3 regions of the Lamprobacter sp. genome follow, and region 3 is predicted to be linked to each of the others. Evidence: predicted binding sites of a transcription regulator. Region 3 holds the regulator's gene; each other region holds the start of a gene.

Region 1 (7,668 bases), on a different contig from region 3:
GTTGTCGCTGGCCTATTCGGAAGTGGACCAGAGACAGAGCAACTGATCGTGCAGCAGATCCGGCTGCCCAGGGTGCTATTGGCCTGGCTGGTGGGCATGGCTCTCGGGATGTCGGGCGCCGCACTACAGGGCCTACTGCGCAATCCGCTGGCTGAGCCTGGGCTGCTGGGGATCTCTTCAAGCGCTGGGCTAGGTGCCGTCTTGACCCTCTACTTCGGCCTCAGCGCCATCAACGATTGGGCCTTGCCAGCCACGGCGATGCTGTTCGCGCTGCTGGCGACCCTGTTTCTCTATGGGCTGGCGCGCGCAGGCTCCTCGAACCTGACCCTGATCCTCGCTGGCGTCGCTGTCTCGGCGCTGGCATCGGCGCTGACCTCTCTGGCCTTGAATCTGGCGCCGAATCCTTATGATGTGCAGGACATCGTGCTCTGGCTGTTGGGTTCGATCAGCGACCGCGGCTTTGCCGATCTGCGCCTGGTGCTGCCCTTCGTGCTGCTCGGCCTGCTGCTGCTGTTCGCTGCCGCACCGGCGCTAGAGGTGCTCGCACTCGGCGAAGCAGAGGCGACCAGCCTGGGTGTGAATCTTCCACGACTGCGGGTGCTGATCATTGTCGGCACCGCGCTCAGCGTCGGAGCCTGCGTGGCGGTGACCGGCGCAATTGGCTTCGTTGGCCTGGTGGTGCCGCACATGCTGCGCCGCTTCGTCCAATATCGATCGGGCCAGCTGCTGCTGCCAAGCGCCTTAGGCGGCGCGGTCCTGGTGCTCGCCGCCGATATCATGCTACGGCTGATCGGCACGCCGAAGGAGCTGCAGCTTGGCGTGGTCACCGCGCTGGTAGGGGCGCCCTTCTTCCTGGCGCTGGTACTGCGCTCGCGCAGGGATATGCTGTGAGCTTGGAAATGATCGCGGCCTTCTCGAACGGCACCTGCCTGATCTGGTCGCTGCTCGATACTCAGGTCTCTCTGGCGCTGGCATTGGCATTGGCGCAACATTCATGGAGGCAGTCGTTTTGAGCCGATTGACGATCGAAGCCCTCTCCGTTGAGCTTGCTGGGAGGACTCTGCTATCAAGCCTCGACATCGAGATCGCGGCCGGCGAGCTGTTTGGGCTGATTGGGCCAAATGGGGCTGGCAAGAGCACGCTGATCAAGGCCATCACCCAGGTGCTGCCCTATCGAGGCAGCATCTGTCTCAATGGGCAGTCACTGGCACGGATGTCGGCACGCGAGCGTGCGCAGCGGCTCGCCTATCTGAGCCAGGACGACCGCCTGCAGTGGCCGATCAGCGTCCACGATCTGGTCGCGCTAGGCCGCCACCCCTACCGCGGCAGCTGGTGGCGCGGCGGCTTAGGCACTGGCTTGCACGGCAAGGCGTGCCGGGATCGCTCGGCCGGCGATGCCCAGGCCGATGAGCGCGCCATTGAGGAGGCCCTGCACGCGGCTGACCTCTGGTCGCTGCGCGGGCGCCGCGCCGACGAACTCTCCGGTGGCGAGCGCGCCCGTGCCCGGCTCGCCCGCGCGCTCGCGGTCGAGGCCGAGGTACTGCTCGCCGATGAGCCGGTCGCCGCGCTCGATCCGATGCATCAACTCCAAGTCATGGAGCTGTTGCGTGCCCGCTGCCAGACCGGACAGAGCGTTATCGTCGTCCTGCATGACCTGACGCTGGCCAGTCGCTTCTGCGATCGCCTTCTGCTGCTCGACCAAGGTGCCGCAGTCGCCAGCGGTCGGGTCGAGACCGTCTTAAGCCCTGAGCATCTCGCCTTTGTCTATGGCGTGCAAGCGATCATCGGCGAACATCAGGATGGCGACCAGCTGCACCGCTATATCGTGCCTTGGAGCTGCGACAAGGGTGGGTGAATGTTGGAGCCGCAAATGCTCCTAATGCAGAGGTCCTGTGGTCGTATGACGCCAAGCAGCGGTTCCCCTGTAACGTCGGGCAGCAAAGCCCGAAGCGCTTGATTCAGGGCAACTGCTTTGCGGCACGACAAGGTCAGCGAGGCACGGTGCATGATAGTCTCCGACTGTCATGCTGGCACGACAGCGAAGACTGTCAGCCGAGCTAATCATACAGGCTACACCTCGACAACCAAACAGGGGCTGAAGCAGCCATTGCCCAGGCTGCGATCGACGTGGGCCCAGTGCCCTTTCACCGCTGGTCGGCGCTCGCGTGCGACGGCAAGATTCATCGGAGCTGACAATGCGCATCCTTTTTGTCCACCCCAACTATAGCGCTGGCGCCGCGGACATCGCCGGCAACTGGTCTCCGGCATGGGTCGCCTATCTGGCTGGCTATCTGAAGCAGGGCGGCTACACCGATTACCACTTCGTCGATGGCTTGGTGGACAACCTCGACGAAGAACAGCTGCGGGTCGCCATCCGTGACGCCAAGGCCGATATCGTCGCCACCACGGCGATGACGCCGATGATCTACACCGCGCAGCGGCTATTGCAGATCGCCAAGGAAGAATGCCCCAACGCCATCACGGTGCTCGGCGGCATCCATCCCACCTTCATGTACCAGCAAGTGTTCGGCGAGGCACCTTGGATCGACGTCATCGTGCGTGGCGAGGGCGAGGCGGTCACGCTGAACCTGGTGCGCGCCATCGACGAGGGCCGCTGGCCCACTGAGCGCGAGAAGATCAAGGGCATTGCCTATCTGGACGAGGACAACAAGGTCATCGCCACCCCGGTCGAGCCCTCGATCAAGGATGTCGATTCGATCTGGCCCGACTGGGGCATCCTCGAGTGGAAGAAGTACATCTACATTCCGCTCGGCGTGCCGGTCGCCACACCCAACATGGCACGCGGCTGCCCCTTCACCTGTAGCTTCTGCTCGCAGTGGAAGTTCTGGCGCGACTATCGCGTGCGTGATCCGAAGAAGATGGTCGACGAGATCGAGGAGCTGGTGAAGGTCCACGGCGTCGGCTTCTTCATCCTCGCCGACGAAGAGCCGCAGATCAACAAGGCCAAGTTCGTCGAGTTCTGTCAGGAGCTGATCGATCGGGATCTCGGCATCCATTGGGGCATCAACACCCGTGTGACCGACGTCATGCGCGACGAGGATCTGCTGCCCTTCTACCGCAAGGCTGGGCTGGTTCACGTCTCGCTCGGCACCGAGGCCGCCGCGCAGTTGAACCTAGACCGCTTCGTCAAGGAGACCACGATCGAGCAGAACAAGCGCGCGGTGCAGCTGCTGCAAGAGAACGGCATCGTCACCGAGGCCCAGTTCATCGTCGGCCTCGAGAACGAGACCCGCGAGACCCTGGAAGAGACCTATCAGATGGTCATGGACTGGGGCGCGGACATGGCCAACTGGTCGATGTATACCCCCTGGCCGTTCTCCGACATGTTCACCGAGATGGGCGACCGGGTCGAGGTATTCGACTACTCCAAGTACAACTTCGTCCAGCCGATCATGAAGCCGGATAGCATCGACCGCGCCGAGCTGCTCGATGGCGTCATGGCCAACTATCGGCGCTTCTACATGAAGCGGATGCTGTTCCAGTACCCCTGGGTCAAGGACCCCTTCCGTCGCAAGTACCTGATCGGCTGCATCAAGGCCTTCTTCAAGAGTGCCTATGAGCGCAAGTTCTACCAGCTTGGCAAGCAGAACTACTGGGGGCCGATGTTCAAGAAGCTGATCAGGTTCGACTACGACAAGAGCAAGTCGAAGATCGTCGAGCCGGATCACAATGCTTGGAAGCAGGCCCCAGCCGCCAAGCGCCCGGCGCTCGGCACCAGCCAAGCCGTGCCCATGGCCTGCGGCGGTGGCAATCAGCAGATGGAAGACCTGGAGATCGGCGGCGAAGCCTCACCAAAGTGTCAGCCGGGTGGCTGCGGTGGCGGCATCAGGCCAGCATCGTCCTCCGCCACTGTCGCGATGCCAGAGTTGCAGACGAGCAAGCCGCGCGAGGCGGTGGCTGAGGAGGCCTAGCCGTAACCGACCGAGTCTCCGTCTTTGCCTCGCCCCGCGCAAGTGGGGGGCGAGGCAGAAGAGGCCCAGGCGTCAGCGTCGGTCTTTGCCCGGCCACACGCAAGTGCGGCGAGGCCAAGGTGCAAATCTCAGCATCCGAGTGGCGATCACATCGCCTTCATCCTGATGTTTGATCGTGCCTGCCGGGAGCATCACGGCAAGGCGCGACCTTGTCTCATTGGGGAGACGCCTTTTGAGAGAATTTGTTGAGAGGATTCGCCATGACTGAACTCGCTTCTCTCTATCAGACCGACTACTCCCAATGGACGCAACGCAACGCCGAATTATTACGCGCCGGTCGCTTCGAGGAACTGGATATCGAACACTTATTGGAAGAGTTGAGCGATATGGGTAAAAGTGATCGGCGCGAATTGCATAGCCGTTTTTTGATCCTGATCGCACACCTGCTCAAGTGGCAATTCCAATACCAAACGCTCAGCGAACGCTGGCGCGAATTCAAGGGCGATAGCTGGCGTTCGACGATCATCGAACAGCGCCAGCAGATCAGTGTCCTGCTGCGCAAGTCGCCCGGCCTAAAGTCGGTCTTAGAAGAAACCAGCATTGATGCCTATGCCGACGCTGTTGACCTCGCGCACAAAGAAACCCGCCTGGCGCGATCAACCTTTCCGGAAGTCTGTCCCTACTCCATCACACAACTGCTGGACGATAGCTTTTATCCCGAGCGATGACAGCACAGCATCTTCCGGAACGAAACGTGCCGGAATGATACCGATATCAGCGCTGGACCGCCATTCAACCTCCAGCCGGACTTTAAGGCTCAAGCGGGTGAGTAGGAGACCATGCCAGACACCGCACCGATGATCGACCTTCAGCTACCCCCGTTGCTCGACCACGGCCCACGCCGCGCGCGCGCCCTGATGATCCAGGGCACCGCCTCCGACGTCGGCAAGAGCCTGCTGGTGGCGGGACTCTGCCGAGCCTACAGCCGGCGCGGGCTCGCCGTGCGTCCGTTCAAGGCGCAGAACATGAGCAACAATGCAGCGGTCACCGCCGATAGCGACGCCCCGATCGGTGCCGATGGCGAACAACCGCGCGGCGAGATCGGCCGTGCCCAGGCCCTGCAAGCGCGCGCCTGTGGCGTGCCGCCCTCGATCCACATGAACCCGGTGCTGCTCAAGCCACAGACCAACGTCGGCTCGCAGGTCGTGCTGCGCGGGCGCTCGCTCGGTAACTGCCCGGCGCGCGTCTACCACCAGATGCGCCAAGGCATGATGCCGGCCATCCTCGACAGCTTCGAGCGCACCTGCGCCGAGGCCGATCTGGTGCTGGTCGAGGGCGCTGGCAGCGGCGCCGAGATCTATCTGCGCGACTGCGACATCACCAACATGTACTTCGCCGAGCAAGCGCGGGTGCCGGTGATCGTGGTCGGCGATCTCGACAAGGGCGGCACCATGGCCTCGCTGGTCGGCACCTGGCTGCTGCTCGATCAGGCCGATCGCGCGCGCGTGGTCGGTTACCTGGTGAACAAGTTTCGCGGCGACTTCTCGCTGTTCGAGCCGGCCTGCGACACCATCACCGAGATCACCGGCTGGCCTTTCCTCGGCGTGCTGCGCTGGTTCGAGGGCGCCGCGCGCCTGCCCGCCGAGGACTCGCTGGCGCTCGAGCGCCCCGCCGAGGGCGACTGGGCCAACGGCGGCGGCAGCATCAACATTGCCGTGCCGCGCCTGTCGCGGGTCGCCAATTTCGACGATCTCGATCCGCTAGCCGCTGAGCCGGCGGTGAACCTGCGCTGGATACAGCCCGGCGAGCCGATCCCGGCGACCACCGATGTCATCATCCTGCCCGGCTCCAAGGCCACGCGTGTCGATCTGCAGACCTTGCGCCGCGAGGGCTGGGACATCGACATCCTCGCCCATGTCCGCCGTGGTGGCCGCCTGCTCGGCCTCTGCGCCGGCTTTCAGATGCTCGGCCAGGTGGTGCGCGACCCCGAGGGCATCGAAGGCGAGCCAGGCGAAACACCCGGCCTCGGCCTGCTCGAGATCGAGACGCTGATCGGTGGCGACAAGCGCCTGATCGACCTCGATCTAACCGACCAACATAGCGGCTGCCGCGTCACCGGCTACGAGATGCACATGGGTCGAACCCAAGGTGTCGGGCTCGAACGGCCCTGGCTTCTGCTCCAGGACGACCAGGGCTGCGTCCGTCCGGAAGGAGCCGTCTCAGCAAGCGGCCGCGTCATGGGCGGCTATGTGCATGGCATCTTCGCCAGCGATGGCTTCCGCGCCCACTGGCTCGAACAGGTCGGCGCTAAAGCCGCAGCGCTCGACTTCGAGCAACGCATCGAGGCCGCCCTCGACGCCCTTGCTGATCATTGCGAGACCAACCTCGACCTCGACGCCCTGCTCGCCCTCGCACAGTAAACTGGCGGTAGTGCCTCAGATCTGTTGTTGAATCATATTTAATTATTCTAAATCAAAGGCTTGCTCGGTAAATCAACAGATCTAGAGCACTACCGATCCACCCGCCCTGCAATCCGCTGGCCCGCTCGACGCGCCCGGCCAGTGCCGCACCGAGCACCGCCTCTTCACTGTAGAGCAGCGTGAAGCGCTGCTTGGCGCGGGTGATGGCGGTATAGAGCAACTCGCGGGTCAGCACCGGATTGGGCCTATCCGGCAGGATCAGCGCGGTGTGCTCGAACTCCGAGCCCTGGGCCTTGTGAACGGTCATCGCAAACACCGTCTCCACCGCCTGCAAGCGGCTGGGTAAGACCCAGCGCACACCGCCCTCGGCGGTCGGAAAGGCGACGCGCAGGATCGCGGCGCCACCCTGCCCGTGCCGACCCTGCGCCGGCACGGGCAAGGTGATGCCGATATCGCCATTCATCAGATTCAGGCTGTAGTCGTTCCGGGTGACCATCACCGGCCGTCCGGCGAACCACTGCCGGGGTGATGCGCTGTCATCGGTCTGGCTCAGCCATCCGCGCTGTCTCAGCAGCGCGATGACGCGCTGGTTGAGCCCCTCGACGCCCCAAACACCTTGGCGCAGCGGGGTGAGCAGTTGGAAGCGCTTTTGCGCCTGTAAGATCTCCGCAGCCCACTGATCAAACGCCGCCTGATCGGCATCCGCCGATGGCGCTTGGTCGCGCAGTTGACCCAAGAAGCTGTCCTCAGCCCCATAGGCCTCGGTCATCAGGCGGGTCAACGCGGCATCCTCGGGATCGGCGAGTACCTGCGCCTCGATCACACCCAACGCTGGCTGTTGCTTGGCCTCGAACAGCGCTAAGACGTTTGCAACGGACGTTGGGTCTGGCTCCGCGGTGGCCGTTGGCGGCTGATCTACGCCCCCGCCCTGGTTGACCCGTTTGGCCAGCGCACCGATGCCGCCGGCTTCGCTGAAGCGGTAGCTGTGCGAGAGGATCACGATGGCCGCTCCGAGGCCGGAGTCGGTCTCTAGGACGCAGGGTGGGGGTGGCAACGCGGACTGCGCTTGCGGGTCTTGGGAGCTCTGCTGCAGCCGGTGCTGCGCTTCCCGCCCATGCCGCCCCGGCTGAGCAGGCTGACAAAGATCCCCCAGCACGGCGCCGGCCTCCACCGAGCTGAGCTGATCTTTGTCACCGAGTAGGATCAAGCGGGCATCGGGTCGGAGGGCATCGAGCAGATGCGCCATCAGTTCGACATCGACCATCGAGGCCTCATCGACCACCACCACATCGGCCGGCAGCGGGTTGGCGGCGTGA
Region 2 (7,668 bases), on a different contig from region 3:
GCCAGCGGCTCCGCGCTTGAGAGTGAGCGCACGAAGGCATGCAGGCCATCATCGGCGGACAACGCCGTGAGCCCGAGATCGGAGACGACAAACCATTGCGTCGCCTGATCATCGCTCGCGCGGGCATCGGCGGGGCGCGCGGTCAAGATATAGGCACCGGGCCTGAGTCCCTGAGTGGCCGACGCTGTCGGTACACCACCGCTCAGATCCGCAGATTGGCCTGCGCTGCCATCCTCGGACTCGCCCGGGCTGCCGTTTGCATGCTGGCCTGCGGCCTGGTCGCCGGCCTGGCTGCGCTCAGCGCCGGCAAGCCTGCCAGCCAGCTGCCCCCCGCCCAGCCCCGCGAGCAGTTCGGCCACTGGCACCGAGGTGGTGACCTCTTGATTCAGCTCCGAGCGGGTCTCGATCTGGCCTTTCCAAAGCTGCTCGCCGCTGGTTTCCGCGATGTCATCGGTCTGATACGCATTGAGCTGGGCGAGCAGGGTCTCATCGTTCAGGAAACCGCCGAGGGCGCGGTCGGCGACCCGATAGAGTGCAGCATCCAGCAGACTGGTGTTGACCGTCACCACTGGCAGCGCCGCCGCACCGCCGCTCGGCAAGACGTAGGCTCGGCCCGGGAATCGCACCGAGGGCGAGCGGTCACGCACATAGACCTCGAGCGTCACCGGCTTGGCCAGGCGCTCGCCATCGTTAGCCGGCAGCCCGGCGCGCACCCTGATCCGGTAGCGCTCGCCATGCTCGACACCGTCGATACAGAGCTGCTCGGCCTCGGGCTCGATCGCCAGCCCCTGGACATCAAGCTCGAGATAGTCGGCCAGCTCGACGCCCTCGCGCGCGAGTGGATCGGAGAAGCGGATGCAGATGCGCGGGTTGCGGGCATCGGACGAAACCTGATGGTCGATGATGCGAAAACCGTGCTCGGCCACCAGCTGGTCGAGCCGCGCGCGCAAGGCCGGATCATCGACCAGCGCCAAGGATGCGCGCTCGGCACGGATCGCCGCACGCCAGGCCGAGCGCGCCTCAAGCGAGCGCCCGATCAGCGCCAGCCTGCCTGCGCGCTGGCCGACCTCGGTCGCGCTCAGGTAGGCATTGATGGCCGCCGCGGTGGCCTCTTGCTGCAGCCGCTGGCGCTCGGACCAATCGTCGGTTTGAACGGCCATGGCCGCCTCGGCCAGACGCTGCCAGAGCGCCGAATCATTCGGCGCCAGTCGCAGCGCAACCCGATAACGGCCTGCTGCGGAGCGCGGATCATTCTCTGACAGCGCCTGCTGTGCCTCGGCCAGCATCTGATCCAGGCCACCAGCGATGCCACGAGATTCATCGCCTTCCGCGATGCGCCGGCGCAACGCATCAGCCTCGTTACGATCGCCACTGGGTAGGAACGCAAGTTCCGAGCGACGTTGCGCGCGCTGATCCTCGGCATCGATCGGACCGCTCTGGATATAGCCGGAGACCGCGCCATCGAAGGCGCGCGGCTCGCTGAAGCTGGATTTCAGGAAGCACCAGCCAGCATTGGTATTGAAGGTAAAGGCGCGGCAGCGCTCATCGGCAAGGCAAGCGACCTCGCAATCATCGAGGCTAACCGCTTGCAGGGTATCGTAATCATGGCCGAAGTAATCGGCGCCCTTGATCAGGACCAATTGACGCTGGGGCGGTTGGGGCTGGCGTTGGGATTGCAGCGCATCAGCGCCCGTATCCTCAGGAGTGACAGCAGCACTCGGCACCGCCGCAGGATGCTGGCTGCTGGTCTCGGCAACGGATTGTGGTGCAACGAGCGTTAGCCAGATCGCGCTTAACAACCACAGCACCGACCTGATCACGCGCATCGCAAAGATTCCGCTAAGCCGGTGACTCATCGCCTGCTCCCCTCGAAACTGCCCAGTGATGGCAGAGTGTAGACCCAAGGACGCGGCGGGAGAAAGCCAAGCCGGGCCACCGATCGATCGTCTCTCAGCGTGCGGCGCTCAGCGCAGCAAAGGCAGCAGTTTCCTGGGTGACGAATGCATCCCCTTCGGGCGTCTCCAACGCATGCTCAATGAACAGCGCCGCCAGCCCCCGTTGTTCGGCCAACGCCAGGCCAGGCTCGGGGCCTAGCACCAGCAACGCGGTGGCCCAGGCATCGGCCTGCATGCAGTCATCAGCCAACACCGTGACCGAGGCCAGCCGATGCCGAACCGGCTGCCCGGTGGCTGGATCGATGGTATGCGAATAGCGCTGGCCATCGATCTCAACAAAATTCCGATAATCACCCGAGGTGGCCATGCCGATGTCGCGCAGGGCGACCACTTGGAACACCTCACGCTGGCTCGCGTTGGGGCGCTCGATCGCGATCTGCCAGGGCTCGCCGCGACCATTGACCCCACGGCCATGCAGTTCGCCCCCAATCTCGACCAAGTAATCGCTGACACCCTGTGACTCCACCAGCGCCGCAAGCTGATCAACCGCATAGCCCTTGGCGATCGCCGAGAGGTCGACATAAAGATCCGGACGCGACTTGCGCAACGCGGGCGGCTGCGTCCGCACCTCAAGCTGGCGCCAGCCGACGCGCGCCCGCGCCGCCTGGATCTCACCCGCTGTCGGCAAGTCCTCGGCACTGGGCGTCGGCCCGAAGCCCCAGAGATTCACCAGCGGTCCAACGGTGATGTCGAAGGCCCCATTACTCGCCTCGCTCACCGCCTGCCCCGCACTGACCACAGCCACCAGCTCCGGCGAGACCAGGAACCAGTCGGTCGTGCTGCTCGCATTGAAGCGCGAGAGTTCCGAGCTCGGCTGATAGGTCGACATCAGGTCATTGATGGCCGAGAGCCGCGCGCGAACCTGTTCGGCCAGTGCCGATCGATCAAAAGCCCCAGGCGGGTCGACGACCTGCAGGCTGTAGGTCGTTCCCATCGTCGCGCCGCGCAAGACGAGCAGACGCTGCTCCGAGTCCTGGCCGCAACCGACCAGCATTAGAACCAAGGAGACTAAGACTACAGAGGCCGAGGCAATCCAGCGTTGCAACCCATGCAGCGGTGCGAAGAACCGCGAGGGGGCGTCGGCAGGCCATGGCGCATCGCCGTCATCCAGCTTCAGTATCATGCAGAGATCACCGGTTTCTCATGGAAAGCGCCTAGCCTCGACCCAAGCAGGAGGACGCGAGCGCCCTTCCGACACCCCAGCATCAGAACCCGACTCACATGAGCTTGATCACCTGTTGATTGCGCAGGCCGAGCACCTGCTGCGCGAGATCGATGGCCTGCTCGGCGAACTGATCCAGACTCTCCCAGCGGTCAGCCGTATCCAGCACATCGGTGAGGCTGGCGCTGATCAGGCGCAAATCATAGGCACCTTCTCCCCGATGATCCGCAGCTGCCTGCTGACTGGTCACATAGAGCACCGGCTCCTGCTCACCCATGGGCACCAGCGCCAGGATGAATCGATAGCGGTGATCGTCATCACTCTCGATCTCGCCCAGCAAGGTTGCCGTATGATCACCGATCTGGTAGCGCCGCTTCGGCAGCGCAGTCTTGATTTGGGGTCGATCCTGCATCGTCTGCCTCTTCTGCATCTTTAAGAATATCGCTTCTGAGGCCCACATCTGGCACCAGGCCAGAAAGAAGCAACCCTCGCCTCCCGTCGGTGCATCAGCATCGGCGCCTTCCGAGCTGATCCCGAGGCCCCTTGCGTCGGAATCTTAGGCGATTTCTGTCAAAGCCCATACCGCCTTGCTGTTTCTTCGCTCGCCTTCTTCGTCGTGCCGCCCGGTCAGATAGCCCCGCAATGATCCCGGCTGACGCTCCTCGAAGGCAAGCGAACATCCTGCTCAATTCGGTACGAGCTTTTTCGGCAATCGCCTTTTCATCTAAGGTTTCGTCAAGGATATCCTCAGGGATCGGCTCATGGGTGGCTCTCTAATGCGCACAGCAAACGCCGGACCAACCCAGGCCCAGCGTAGATCAGCCCGGTGTAGAGCTGCACGAGCTGAGCCCCGGCCTCCAGCTTCGCGGCCACGTCCTCTGGCGTAAAGATACCGCCGGTACCGATCAAGATGGGATCTGGCCCCAGCGCCTCACGGACCAAGCCCAGCAGTCGGGTGCTGCGCGCAAACAGCGGACGACCAGAGAGGCCGCCACTCATGCCGACTGTCGCACCGCTGAGCCCCTTGAAGTCGATCGTCGTGTTGGTCAGGATCAGTCCCGCGCAACCCGCCTCGATCGCCGCCTCGGCACAGGCAATCGCATCGGCATCGGCAAGGTCCGGGGCGAGCTTCAACAACACCGGTCGCGGCTGTGTCAGGCGCTGATTCGGCCCTTGCACCGCCTCTGCGAGGGCACGCACCTGGTCCCCGGTTTGCAGATCGCGCAGTCCCGGCGTATTCGGGCTCGAGATATTGACAACCAAGTAATCGGCAAGCTCGGCGAGCAAGGCGCTGCTGCGCTGATAGTCAGCCGCCGCTTGCGCCGCCGGCGTCACCTTGGACTTGCCGAGATTGACCCCGAGCGGGACCTGCATCAGCTCGCGCTCACGCAATCGGGTCAGCCGGACCGCCATGGCCTCAGCGCCAGCATTGTTGAACCCCATACGATTGACCAGCGCGCCATCGGCTGGTAGCCGGAATAGACGAGGGCGCGGATTTCCAGGCTGCGGCAAGGCTGTAACCGTACCGACCTCAATGAAGCCAAAGCCGCACTGTTGCCACAGAGGCACCGCCTCAGCGTCCTTATCCAAGCCAGCCGCCAAGCCGATCGGATTCGGGAAGCCGAGACCCATGGCCCGCAAGCGTAGGCCAGGCGAACGAGCCTGATCCGCCTCCCCAAGCTTGCCACTGAAGGCCTTTGACCAACGCGCTGCGAGCGCCATTGCCATGCCATGCGCCCGCTCGGCATCGAGGCGAAACAAGAGTGGACGCAGCAGCCCCCAGAGCGGACCGACCTGCAAGCCGGTGGCGGACGCTGCAGTGATCGGGCTCGATCCCTCTGTCGTCATGGGTCTCTCCCCTGCGTTGAGCGTTGATGTGACTTGGTTCGCGCTTCACGGCCCAGAAACCGGCAGATTGCGATACCGCAATTGCAATTAATCCAGTATATGCTAATAAACTATAAGGGCTTAGGCGTCAGGCGGTCGCAAACGCATCGCCAGTGTTCATCTTAACGCCCTGTCCTGTGTATGCCGACTGGAACATCCGTCGATCCAGCGATCGAACCATCCATTCAACCCGAAACAAAGGTCTGCTGCCATGAAATATCTGCTCGCACTCAAGCACCTCAACGGTGGAGAGATCGTCTCCATCGCCGCTGTCCTGCTGATGCTGGTGTTGGTTGCCTATGGTCTCATCGGCTAAGCCGAGCAGCGCGAACTGTCCCTCCCGACCCCTTGAGCGCCGACCGCTGACAACAAGTCGGCGCTCATCAAGCCACCAACCACCACCCACATCCATTACCGACCACCAACCCTGAGCAGCGCCCAAAGCGTCATCGCAGAGCCGCAAACCTAAGCGGCACTGCTCCCTGCTCCCTGCTCCCTGCTCCCTGCTCCCTGCTCCCTGCTCCCTGCCGCTGCACCTGCCCCTGCCCCCTAGGTCCGCTTTGCAATCGCTCCAAGTACTCGCTCGTGGCTTTACCCTTGCCCTTGCCCTCGTCCCGCCGCCCTCACCCCTCACCCCTCTCCAGATTGGGCCCGGTTTTGTACATCCAGCTCGTCGATAGTCTCCTCAACGAGACCAAAGCGGGAAGCAACCGCCTGCCCAAACAACAATATTAACAATTAATTATTCTGTGCCATTAATAACTAATTATCCTGGCAGATTAATAGCTCACCGATTATCGAATTAGCAGAAAAAACGCACGAATCCCGCCTTGCGCACTTGGAGTTCCATTAATAATTGATGCAGATCAGTTTTAAAAGATGAGACTTGCATCACTTTTTACCCCCATCAGCTAGAGTAATGACGACGGAGCCAAAGCCTCAGCAAACCAACAAAAACACTAAGAAATTCAGCTGGTTCTATGGCCCCACCAAGGCGAAATCGTTGATAATTCGCAACCCATAAGAAATACGCCAACTTCTACTTGGCGCGACCCAACAAAGACCACCAATAAATAAGGAGAGACCAAGATGCCGAATGAGCCAACCCTAGGCGGATTACTGCGCAGCCAGGGGGTCAGCCGTCGCGCCTTTCTTAAATTTTGCTCGACGACCGCCTCTTTAATGGCCTTGCCGGCAGGTATCGCTCCAGCCATGGCCGAAGCCCTTTCTAGCGCCCGTCGTCCATCCGTTATCTGGCTGTCCTTCCAAGAATGCACCGGCTGCACCGAGGCCCTGACCCGTTCCAGCTCGCCATCCATCGAAGCGCTGATGTTCAACTTCATCTCGCTCGACTATCACCACACCCTACAAGCGGCCTCCGGCGAGGCCGCCGAGCAGGCCCGCGAGCAGGCCCAGCACGAGAATGCTGGCAAATATCTGGTCTTGGTCGACGGTTCCATCCCGCTTGATGAACACTGCTCGACGGTCGCTGGCATCAGCAACCTCGCGATGTTGAAAGAGGCCTGTGCGAATGCCGCCGCCGTGATCAATATCGGCACCTGCTCAGCCTACGGTGGCATCCCGATGGCCAAGCCCAACCCGACCCGCGCCGTCGCGGTGGGCGACATCATCAAGGACAAGCCGATCGTCAATGTGCCCGGCTGCCCGCCGATGCCGCTCGCGATCACCGGCGTCATCGCCCAGTACCTGACCCTTGGACGCCTGCCCGAGCTCGACCACCTTGGCCGCCCCGTCGCTTTCTTTGGCGAGAACATCCACGACCGCTGCTATCGCCGCCCGTTCTACGACCGCGGCGAGTTTGCCGAGACCTTCGACGACGAAGGCGCGCGCAAGGGCTGGTGTCTGTACAAGCTCGGCTGCAAGGCGCCGATCGCCTACAACGCCTGTGCCCATATCAAATGGAACAACGGCGTCAGCTTCCCGATCCAGTCCGGACACGGCTGCATCGGTTGCTCGGAGCCCAGGTTCTGGGACATGGGCGGCATCTATCAGTCGGTCGCCACTGGCAACTTTGGTGACGGCGCCAAGCTCGGTGCTGCGGCCATCGCCGGAGCCGCGGCTGGAGCCGGAGCAGCCGTGCTCGCTCGCCGCAAGAAGACCGACCTGGCAGCCCACGAGCACAGCAGCGACTAGACGGCGACCAACGAGAAGCCCCCAGCGAGAGACGAGAGCACGACAAGGTCAAGGGGTCTCGGGTGCGCCCCGCAGAACGGTCGCCGCCCGAGCCCCCTGCCACTCAATCAGCACAAACAACAAGAACAATCGAACCACCAACTTCCTCAGGAGAACGGAACCCCATGACACTGCTCGAATTCGCCCGCGGCCCTGCGATTCATGCCGCACTCATCATCATGGCCGCCGGCATCGCCTTGCGGATCATCGGCGTCCTTGCCCTCACGCGCGGCGCCGACCTCTCGCGCCCGCGCGATGCCTTTGGCAACTTTAAGGGCTATCGCACCGTCTTCAGTCGCGCTTGGCCGAGCGGTGAGTTCACCACCACGACGCGTTATCAGACCGTTGTTGCCTACGTCTTCCACATCGCCACTTTACTGGTCGTTGTCGGTATCGTTCCGCACATCGAATTCATCACAAGTCTAACCGGCTTGTCCTGGCCAGCACTGCCGAACTTCGTCGGCGTAGCCC
Region 3 (7,668 bases):
TAAGGTCAACATCGACACCGACCTGCGCATGGCCTCGACCGGCGCCATTCGCCAGCATCTGGCCGAGAACCCGAAGAACTTCGACCCGCGCAAGTATCTTGCGGCCTCAACCAAGGCCATGAAGGAGATCTGCCGGGCGCGTTATGAGGCCTTTGGCACCGCTGGCAACGCGAGCAAGATTCGTGCACTCTCACTCGAGGCCATGACCGCGCGTTACGCGAGCGGTGAGCTTGACCCCAAGGTCAACTGATCCTAGGTCGCGTTCTTGGCGATCGCAAAGGGCGCTTCGGCGCCCTTTTTGCTGCTGGCCATGCAATGACAAGCAACCTTACCAACACCGGCTCGGCGAGTGAAGCCATGGCTGCTGTCTACCAGGTCAAAGAGGTGTTCCATACCTTGCAGGGTGAGGGCGCGCGCGCTGGCCGCGCGGCGGTGTTTTGCCGCTTTTCGGGCTGTAACCTCTGGTCTGGACTAGAGCCTGACCGGGCGAGCGCAACCTGTCGCTTTTGCGATACCGATTTTCGCGGCACCGATGGCCCTAGCGGCGGGCGGTTCGCCGACGCCGAGGCACTCGCCGACCATATCCAGGCGCAGTGGCAGGCTGTTGCCGGAGGCCGGGCCCGGGAAGCTCGCTACGTCGTCTGCACCGGCGGTGAGCCGCTACTGCAGCTCGACGCGGCCTTGCTTGCCGCCCTCCATGAACGCGACTTCGAGGTTGCGGTCGAGACCAACGGTACGCGGCTTGCGCCATCTGGCATCGATTGGCTCTGCGTCAGTCCAAAGGCGGATGCACCGCTGGCGCTGAGCTCCGGGGATGAGCTGAAATTGGTGTTTCCGCAGCCTGAAGCACCGCCGGAGCGCTTTGTGGATTTCGATTTCGCGCATTTCTTCCTGCAACCCATGGATGGACCGCAGCGGGTCGAGTACACCCAGCGCGCGATCGACTATTGCAGACGTCATCCACAGTGGCGTCTAAGCCTGCAGCTACACAAGCTGCTCGGTATCCCCTAGCAGAGAGGGTCTGAATGGCTGGGTGTTCTGTCGGTTGCTGAGATCAAGCCCAATGCTGGCCGTTAGCTGCCACCGGCGCGCTGCGCTGCCGATGGCTCGTTTGTCGCCGCCAAGTTCGGTGCCTTGAGCGTACCGCCCTGCGCCAATGCGCTGCGGAGTCTGTCACCGGTACCCGCAGGGACTAAGACCAGGTGTGGGCCGTTTGGCAACGTCTTGCCGCGCTTCAGTCCAGGGTTGAGTCGTTTTAGCTGGGTCAGGGTGACGCCGCAGGCATGCGCGGCCTCAGCGAGATCGATCTGTTGCCCGGACTCGACCACCTCGACCAGCGGTCGATTGGCGATTGCTGGCATGGAAAGCCCGAGCGCATCATGTTCGCGCACGAGCTTCGCGATCGCGAGTAGCTTGGGCACGTAGTTCTCCGTCTCGGTCGGCAGGTCGAGGGACCAGAAATCAACCGGCTTGCCGGCTGCTTTATTGGCCCGCTGCGCCGCCCGAACGCGCGCGGGACCAGCGTTGTAACCGGCCAGTGCGAGCGCCCAGTCGCCGCCGAGCTCGCGATGCAGTTGCTGTAGATAGGCGATGGCCCCTCGCGTCGAGGCCAAGATATCGTTGCGGCCGTCGTACCAGCTGTTTTGTCTGAGGCCCATCTCGACGCCGGTATAGGGCATGAACTGCCACATGCCGGTCGCGCTTTTAGGCGAGACTGCGTGCGGGTTATAGCGGCTCTCGACCTCGGGCAGCAGGGCTAGTTCGGCCGGCAGACCATGGCGCTCGAGCTCTTCAATGATCAGGTGCAGATAGGGCTGCGCCCGCTTGCTCAGATCCGTGAGATAATGGCTGTTCTGCTTGAGTGTGCGCACCGCCCGCTCGACGCGCTCATGATGGTGGATCCCAAGGCGTTCGCCATGACGGACGCGATCCCAGAGATCGCCGCCCGCTCCGCGATCGACATAGCGATGTCGGCTCCTAGTCTTGCCGTCGTCGCGACCGATGACCCGGACGTCGATCGCGGGGCGAACATAGCCGTACTCTCGAGCTGAGACCGAAAAGGTCTGGCCACTACTGGCGATGGTATCCTCGGGCGGCTGGTGGCTGGCGCAGCCGATGAGCTGGAGCGGAAGGCCGATCGCGACGCAGGCAAGCAGGGAGGTTCGAGCAGCACTTTGCATAAAAGACCGAGCAGCGACTGGAGAAAAAGATGCGCTTCGTTCTTGTTTTGTCGCGCTTCGCGGCTCAAATATACGGGAAAACCCGGAGGCTTTCCAGCGCACTTTCCAGCGCAAGGTGCGATCCATGTCGAGCCCTTCAATGATGTCCCGCCAGCAGGACGACAGCGCGGCTCTGGATGACCTTGCTGAGTGGTTCAAGACGCCAATTGGCCGCGAGGTCGTTCAGCTTGAGCGTGAATGTATCGAACGGATGATCGAGAATTCCTTTGGCCATTTTCTGGTGCAGGTCGGCTGCATGAGCGACTTCCGTGGCGCCTTCGAGCATAGCCGTATCCGGTCGCATGTGGTGCTCAGCGAACCCCCCTGCTCGGACTGGTCAGGCTCGCCCCTGCGCGCGAAACCGGCTGAGCTTCCATTAGCGCCGGTGAGTGTTGATGCCTTGCTGCTGCCGCACACGCTCGATTTCGCCTTGCAGCCGCAACGCGTGCTGCGCGAGGCCGAGCGTGTTCTGATCCCGGAGGGGCGTATCCTGATCATCGGCTTCAATCCATTGAGTCCTTGGGGCCTGATGCGTGGGGCGCTGCGCCATCGGCAAGCACCCTGGGGTGGCAATCAGTTAACCTCATCCCGCCTCATCGACTGGCTCGACCTGCTGGGCTTTCAGTTGGAGGTGCGACACTGGTTATTATTTCGGCCACCTCTGCGGTCCGCCTTTAGCCAGCGCCTCAATTGGCTCGAAGAAGCCGGTACACGCTGGTGGCCCCTGTTTGGTGGCATCTATGTGGTGCGCGCGGTCAAGCGCGTGAGCCTTTCCACTCCGCTGCGACCGCGCTGGAGACAACGCCCAGCATTTCTGCCCAGCGGCGCCGTGAAGCCAACCGCCCGTGAAGGTCATCATGTCCGCTAGTCAGTTGTCTGCCGCAAAGGCGCAGAATGAACGCCCAACGGCCGTTGAGGTCTTCACCGATGGCGCCTGTAAGGGGAATCCGGGGCCCGGTGGTTGGGGGGCGTTGATGCGTTATGGCGCACACGAGAAGGAGCTCTTCGGAGGTGAGTCGCAGACCACGAATAACCGGATGGAATTGATGGCAGTGATTCAAGCACTTGAGACCCTCAAGCGGCAGAGCAGCGTGATACTGACCGTCGATTCGCGCTATGTACAGGATGGGGTCGAGCGCTGGATGGCGCGTTGGAAGCGCAATGGCTGGATGACCAAGCAGGGGAGTCCGGTGAAGAACCAGGATCTCTGGCAACGTCTCGATCAGGCACTGGCTGGCCATCGCGTGAGCTGGCGTTGGGTCCGCGGCCACAGTGGACATGCGGAGAATGAGCGTGCCGACCAACTCGCCAACCGGGGCATCCCAAAGCGGGCCTGATCCCCAGGCTCAGATCTCCCAGGCTAAACAGTTTAGGAAGGGTGTGATGCGACAGCTTGTTGTCGATACGGAAACCACCGGGCTTGAGCCCAGCGAAGGGCATCGGGTCATCGAGATCGGCTGTGTCGAGGTGGTTGAGCGCCAGCTGACCAAGGCCAACTTTCACCGCTATCTTCAACCGGATCGCGAGATCGATGCCGGAGCAGTTGCGGTGCATGGGATCTCGAATGCCTTCCTCGCCGACAAACCGCGCTTTGCCGAGATCGCCGAAGAGTTGATTGACTATCTGCGTGGCGCCGAGCTGATCATCCACAATGCCGCGTTTGATGTCGGATTTTTGAATCATGAGCTGAGCCAATGGCGTCCAAATGCCCCCCGCATCGAGGATTTATGCACGGTTGTCGACACCCTCGCATTAGCGCGGCAGCGGCATCCTGGGCAACGCAACAGCCTTGATGCGCTCTGTCGGCGCTACGAGATTGATAACAGTCGCCGCGATTTGCACGGGGCCTTGCTTGACGCCGAGATCCTTGCCGACGTCTATCTGGCGATGACCGGCGGTCAGGTCGCGCTGGCGCTCGGCAGCGAGTCCACCCCTGATCATCACGGCGGGCAGGCCGAGGCTGGGGTCTTACCGAGACGGGTGCGGAAGGACAGGCCGCCACTGCGCATCCTGCGTGCGACAGATCTTGAACGCTCTGCACACCTCGCCCGTCTCCAGGCGATCAACGCTGCGAGCGACGGCGGCTGTGTCTGGATGTCGTTGTCGGGCAAGACCAGAGCACCCTAGGCCCATCGTCCATGCCGGAGTCTTACCTACCTGGGTTCGGCAAACAGACTCCGGTGTGCCGAGGGGCTTGAACCCGGCAAGGCGTTTGAATCTGGCAGGACGGTGCCGCGGTCAATTCGAGCGCTGTTTATGGGCACTGGATGGCGGTGCACCGGCCATCATCTCGAGCGCGCTCAGGTTGAGTACCTCGACGTGCTTGCGATCGACACGGAGCATGCCGTCTTCTTGGAAACGGGTGAAGAGCCGGCTGACGGTTTCGACCGCGAGACCAAGATAGCTGCCGATCTCATGCCTGGACATGCTCAGGTAGAAGTCGGTTGGCGACAAACCACGCTTGCTGAGTCGGCTCGACATGCTGGTGAGGAAGGCCGCGAGTCGCTCCTCGGCATTCTTCTTGCCGAGCAGCAGCAGCATATCGGCGTCCTGCCCGATCTCCTTGCTCAACAGACGATACATCTGGTGCTGCAGCGAGGGGATCGAGGCCGCGAGCTCCTCGAAGCGTTGGAAAGGCACCTCGCAGATCGCTGAGGTCTCGAGCACCTTGGCAGAGCAGGCATGGCAAGACTTGTCGATCGCATCCAGGCCGATGATCTCACCGGGAAGATGGAAACCAAGCACCTGCTCGCCGCCTTCCTCACTCGGCGCATAGGTCTTCACCGAGCCCGTCTTGACGACATAGAGGGAGCGGAAACGCTCGCCACCTCGGAACAGGTGGTCGCCGCGATGCAGTGGGCGAGAGCGTTTGATGATGGAGTCGAGGCGATCGACATCTTCCGGCGCGAGTCCCATCGGCAGACAGAGCTGCGATAGTGAGCAATTCTTGCAGGCGACTCGGATCGTGTCGAACGAGATAACTTTTCGCTGAGTCAAAGCAAGCTTCCAGTGTGTGGTTTAACCGTATTCTGCAACTCAAGTTGACATGCATCAAGCGTCAATCTGATTTGCATACACGCGCGTTGCGTATTGAAATTAACGGTCAGGATTTCGCGGGGCACACGCAAACGCTGTCGCGAGGGGCGGCAAGCGTGACGATGAGGGCGTTACAGTCCGGTGCTCGCTTCCGATCAGGGCCATCTGCGCGCTCGCTGACAGCCCTTGGGCACGGCCGGCGGAAAATAGAAAAAGCCGCGCCGAGGCGCGGCTTGGGCAGAAACGGTAATGAGCCGTTACTTACTTGGCCTCAGGAGCAGCCGGGGCGGCTGGAGCCATCGGCGCGCCGTAAGGCATGCCATAAGGGGCGCCGTAGCCGTAAGGGGCACCATAGCCGTAACCTGGATAGCCGTAGCCATAGCCGGGGTAGCCATAGCCGTAACCGTCGCCATAGCCGCGACCATAGCCATAGCCGCGCCCGCGGCCATAACCCCGGCCACCACCGCTCATGCTCATGTTGAAGTCGCCGTAGCCGTCACCCAACATGTCGCTGAACATGTCGCCCATGCCGTCGCCCCAACCGTTGCCGTAGCCAGGACCACCGTAGCCGGGGCCGCCCCACCATGCCTGGGCAGCGCTCATCGAGAAGGCAGCGCTGGTGGCAATGGCGGCAATGCCCATGACCTTTGCAAACTTGTTCATTGTGATGCTCCGTAAGGGTGGTAAATCGATCCGCCGCAGCCCCTGCGATCTGTGTGGGTCAGCTCCGCGTCGAGCTGCGATGGAGGTCCGCAGAGAACGAACGCCGCGGAGTATACGTGCAGCGGATACTGCTTGTGAAGTCCATGATCGACGCCATGGCATCGGACCTTTCTCGGTCGGAATTGTGAGGTCGCAGCCAATTTGCTACCTTGAGAGGGGTATCCTATCCAGACCCAAGTCGTCTGCCTCCACAGGTCATGCCCAAGTTTATTTTCGTTACCGGCGGCGTTGTCTCGTCGCTCGGCAAAGGTATTGCGTCCGCGTCCCTGGCTGCGCTGCTCGAAGCGCGCGGTCTCAAGGTGACGATGATCAAGCTCGATCCCTACATCAATGTCGATCCGGGCACCATGAGTCCGTTTCAGCATGGTGAGGTTTATGTCACCGATGATGGTGCCGAGACTGATCTTGATCTCGGACACTATGAGCGCTTCCTCCGCACACGGATGGGGCGCAACAACAACTTCACCACCGGCCAGATCTACGAGAGCGTGATCCGCAAGGAGCGCCGGGGCGACTACCTCGGTCGTACCGTGCAGGTGATCCCGCACATCACCGACGAGATCAAGGCGTCGATCCGCCTCGGTGCCGACGAGACCGATGTCGCCATCGTTGAGATCGGTGGCACTGTCGGCGACATCGAATCGCTGCCCTTTTTGGAGGCGATCAGGCAGATGCGGGTCGAGGTCGGCGTCGAGAACGCGCTGTTCATGCACCTCACCCTGGTGCCGTTCATCCCGGCCGCCGGCGAGATCAAGACCAAGCCGACTCAGCACTCGGTCAAGGAGCTGCGCTCGATCGGTATCCAGCCGGACATCCTGCTCTGCCGCGCCGAACGCGACCTGCCAGATGAGGAACGGCGTAAGATCGCGCTCTTCACCAATGTTCCGGAGCGGGCGGTGATCTCAGCGATCGATGCCGATCATATCTACCGCATTCCAATGCTGTTGCACGCGCAGGAGCTCGATGCGCTGGTGGTCAACCAATTCCGCCTCGAGGTTCCGGAGGCCGATCTGTCCGAGTGGCAGCGGGTGCTCAAGGGGCTCGAGCATCCGCAAGAGCGGGTCACCATCGGCATGGTCGGCAAGTACATGGGGCTGACCGAGGCCTATAAGTCGCTCTCTGAGGCCCTGATCCATGCCGGCGTGCAGACCAGCACCCGGGTCAATATCCGTTATCTCGACGCGGAGGAGATCGAGACCAAGGGGCCGGGCTGCCTCGATGGGCTTGACGCGGTGTTGGTTCCAGGCGGCTTTGGCGAGCGTGGCATCGAGGGTAAGATCGGCGCGGTGAGCTATGCGCGCAAGCAGCGCATCCCCTATCTGGGAATCTGCCTTGGCATGCAGGTCGCCGTCATTGAGTACGCGCGCAATGTGGCCAAGCTGGAGGGCGCCCATAGCACCGAGTTCCAGCAAGAGACGCCGCATCCCGTGATCGCCTTGATTACCGAGTGGCAAACCGAACAGGGCAAGCGCGAGACGCGCAATGCGGAATCCGATAAGGGCGGCACCATGCGCCTTGGCGGGCAGAACTGCCGGTTGGAGCCGGGAAGCCTGGCGCGCGCAACCTACGGCACCCCCCAGGTGCGCGAGCGGCACCGGCATCGCTATGAGTTCAACAACCGCTATTGTGATGTCTTGAAAGACGCTGGGCTGCGCTTCTCTGGCTGGTCGTTGGACTCGAAACTGGTCGA

The links. The regulator FNR, encoded in region 3, switches genes on or off when oxygen is low (the NO sensors DNR and NnrR bind a similar motif). The targets are predictions, from matches to a motif close to TTGATNTANATCAA.
Region 1: bchE (magnesium-protoporphyrin IX monomethyl ester anaerobic oxidative cyclase) is a predicted target of FNR. The motif match lies at 1,954-1,967, and genes of this name have one in related genera.
Region 2: VBE63_RS20660 (hydrogenase small subunit) is a predicted target of FNR. The motif match lies at 5,861-5,874, and genes of this name have one in related genera.

Annotation. Positions count from the first base shown of each region.
Region 1 covers NZ_JAYESN010000084.1:7,180-14,847, forward strand. The annotation lists gene VBE63_RS18165 (iron ABC transporter permease) at 1-891, shown strand, start outside; gene VBE63_RS18170 (ABC transporter ATP-binding protein) at 1,010-1,855, shown strand; gene bchE (magnesium-protoporphyrin IX monomethyl ester anaerobic oxidative cyclase) at 2,196-3,932, shown strand; gene VBE63_RS18180 (DUF29 domain-containing protein) at 4,193-4,660, shown strand; gene VBE63_RS18185 (cobyric acid synthase) at 4,772-6,352, shown strand; gene recD (exodeoxyribonuclease V subunit alpha) at 6,405-7,668, opposite strand, start outside.
Region 2 covers NZ_JAYESN010000121.1:2,319-9,986, reverse strand. The annotation lists partial or broken gene VBE63_RS20680 (MG2 domain-containing protein) at 1-1,826, opposite strand, end outside; gene VBE63_RS20675 (FAD:protein FMN transferase) at 1,951-3,078, opposite strand; gene VBE63_RS20670 (hypothetical protein) at 3,173-3,529, opposite strand; gene VBE63_RS20665 (quinone-dependent dihydroorotate dehydrogenase) at 3,877-4,965, opposite strand; gene VBE63_RS20660 (hydrogenase small subunit) at 6,094-7,158, shown strand; gene VBE63_RS20655 (nitrate reductase) at 7,323-7,668, shown strand, end outside.
Region 3 covers NZ_JAYESN010000026.1:44,828-52,495, reverse strand. The annotation lists gene fba (class II fructose-bisphosphate aldolase) at 1-250, shown strand, start outside; gene queE (7-carboxy-7-deazaguanine synthase) at 358-1,011, shown strand; gene VBE63_RS09280 (transglycosylase SLT domain-containing protein) at 1,074-2,180, opposite strand; gene VBE63_RS09275 (class I SAM-dependent methyltransferase) at 2,320-3,087, shown strand; gene rnhA (ribonuclease HI) at 3,077-3,556, shown strand; gene dnaQ (DNA polymerase III subunit epsilon) at 3,603-4,346, shown strand; gene fnr (fumarate/nitrate reduction transcriptional regulator Fnr) at 4,458-5,216, opposite strand; gene VBE63_RS09255 (sulfur globule family protein) at 5,517-5,918, opposite strand; gene VBE63_RS09250 (CTP synthase) at 6,176-7,668, shown strand, end outside.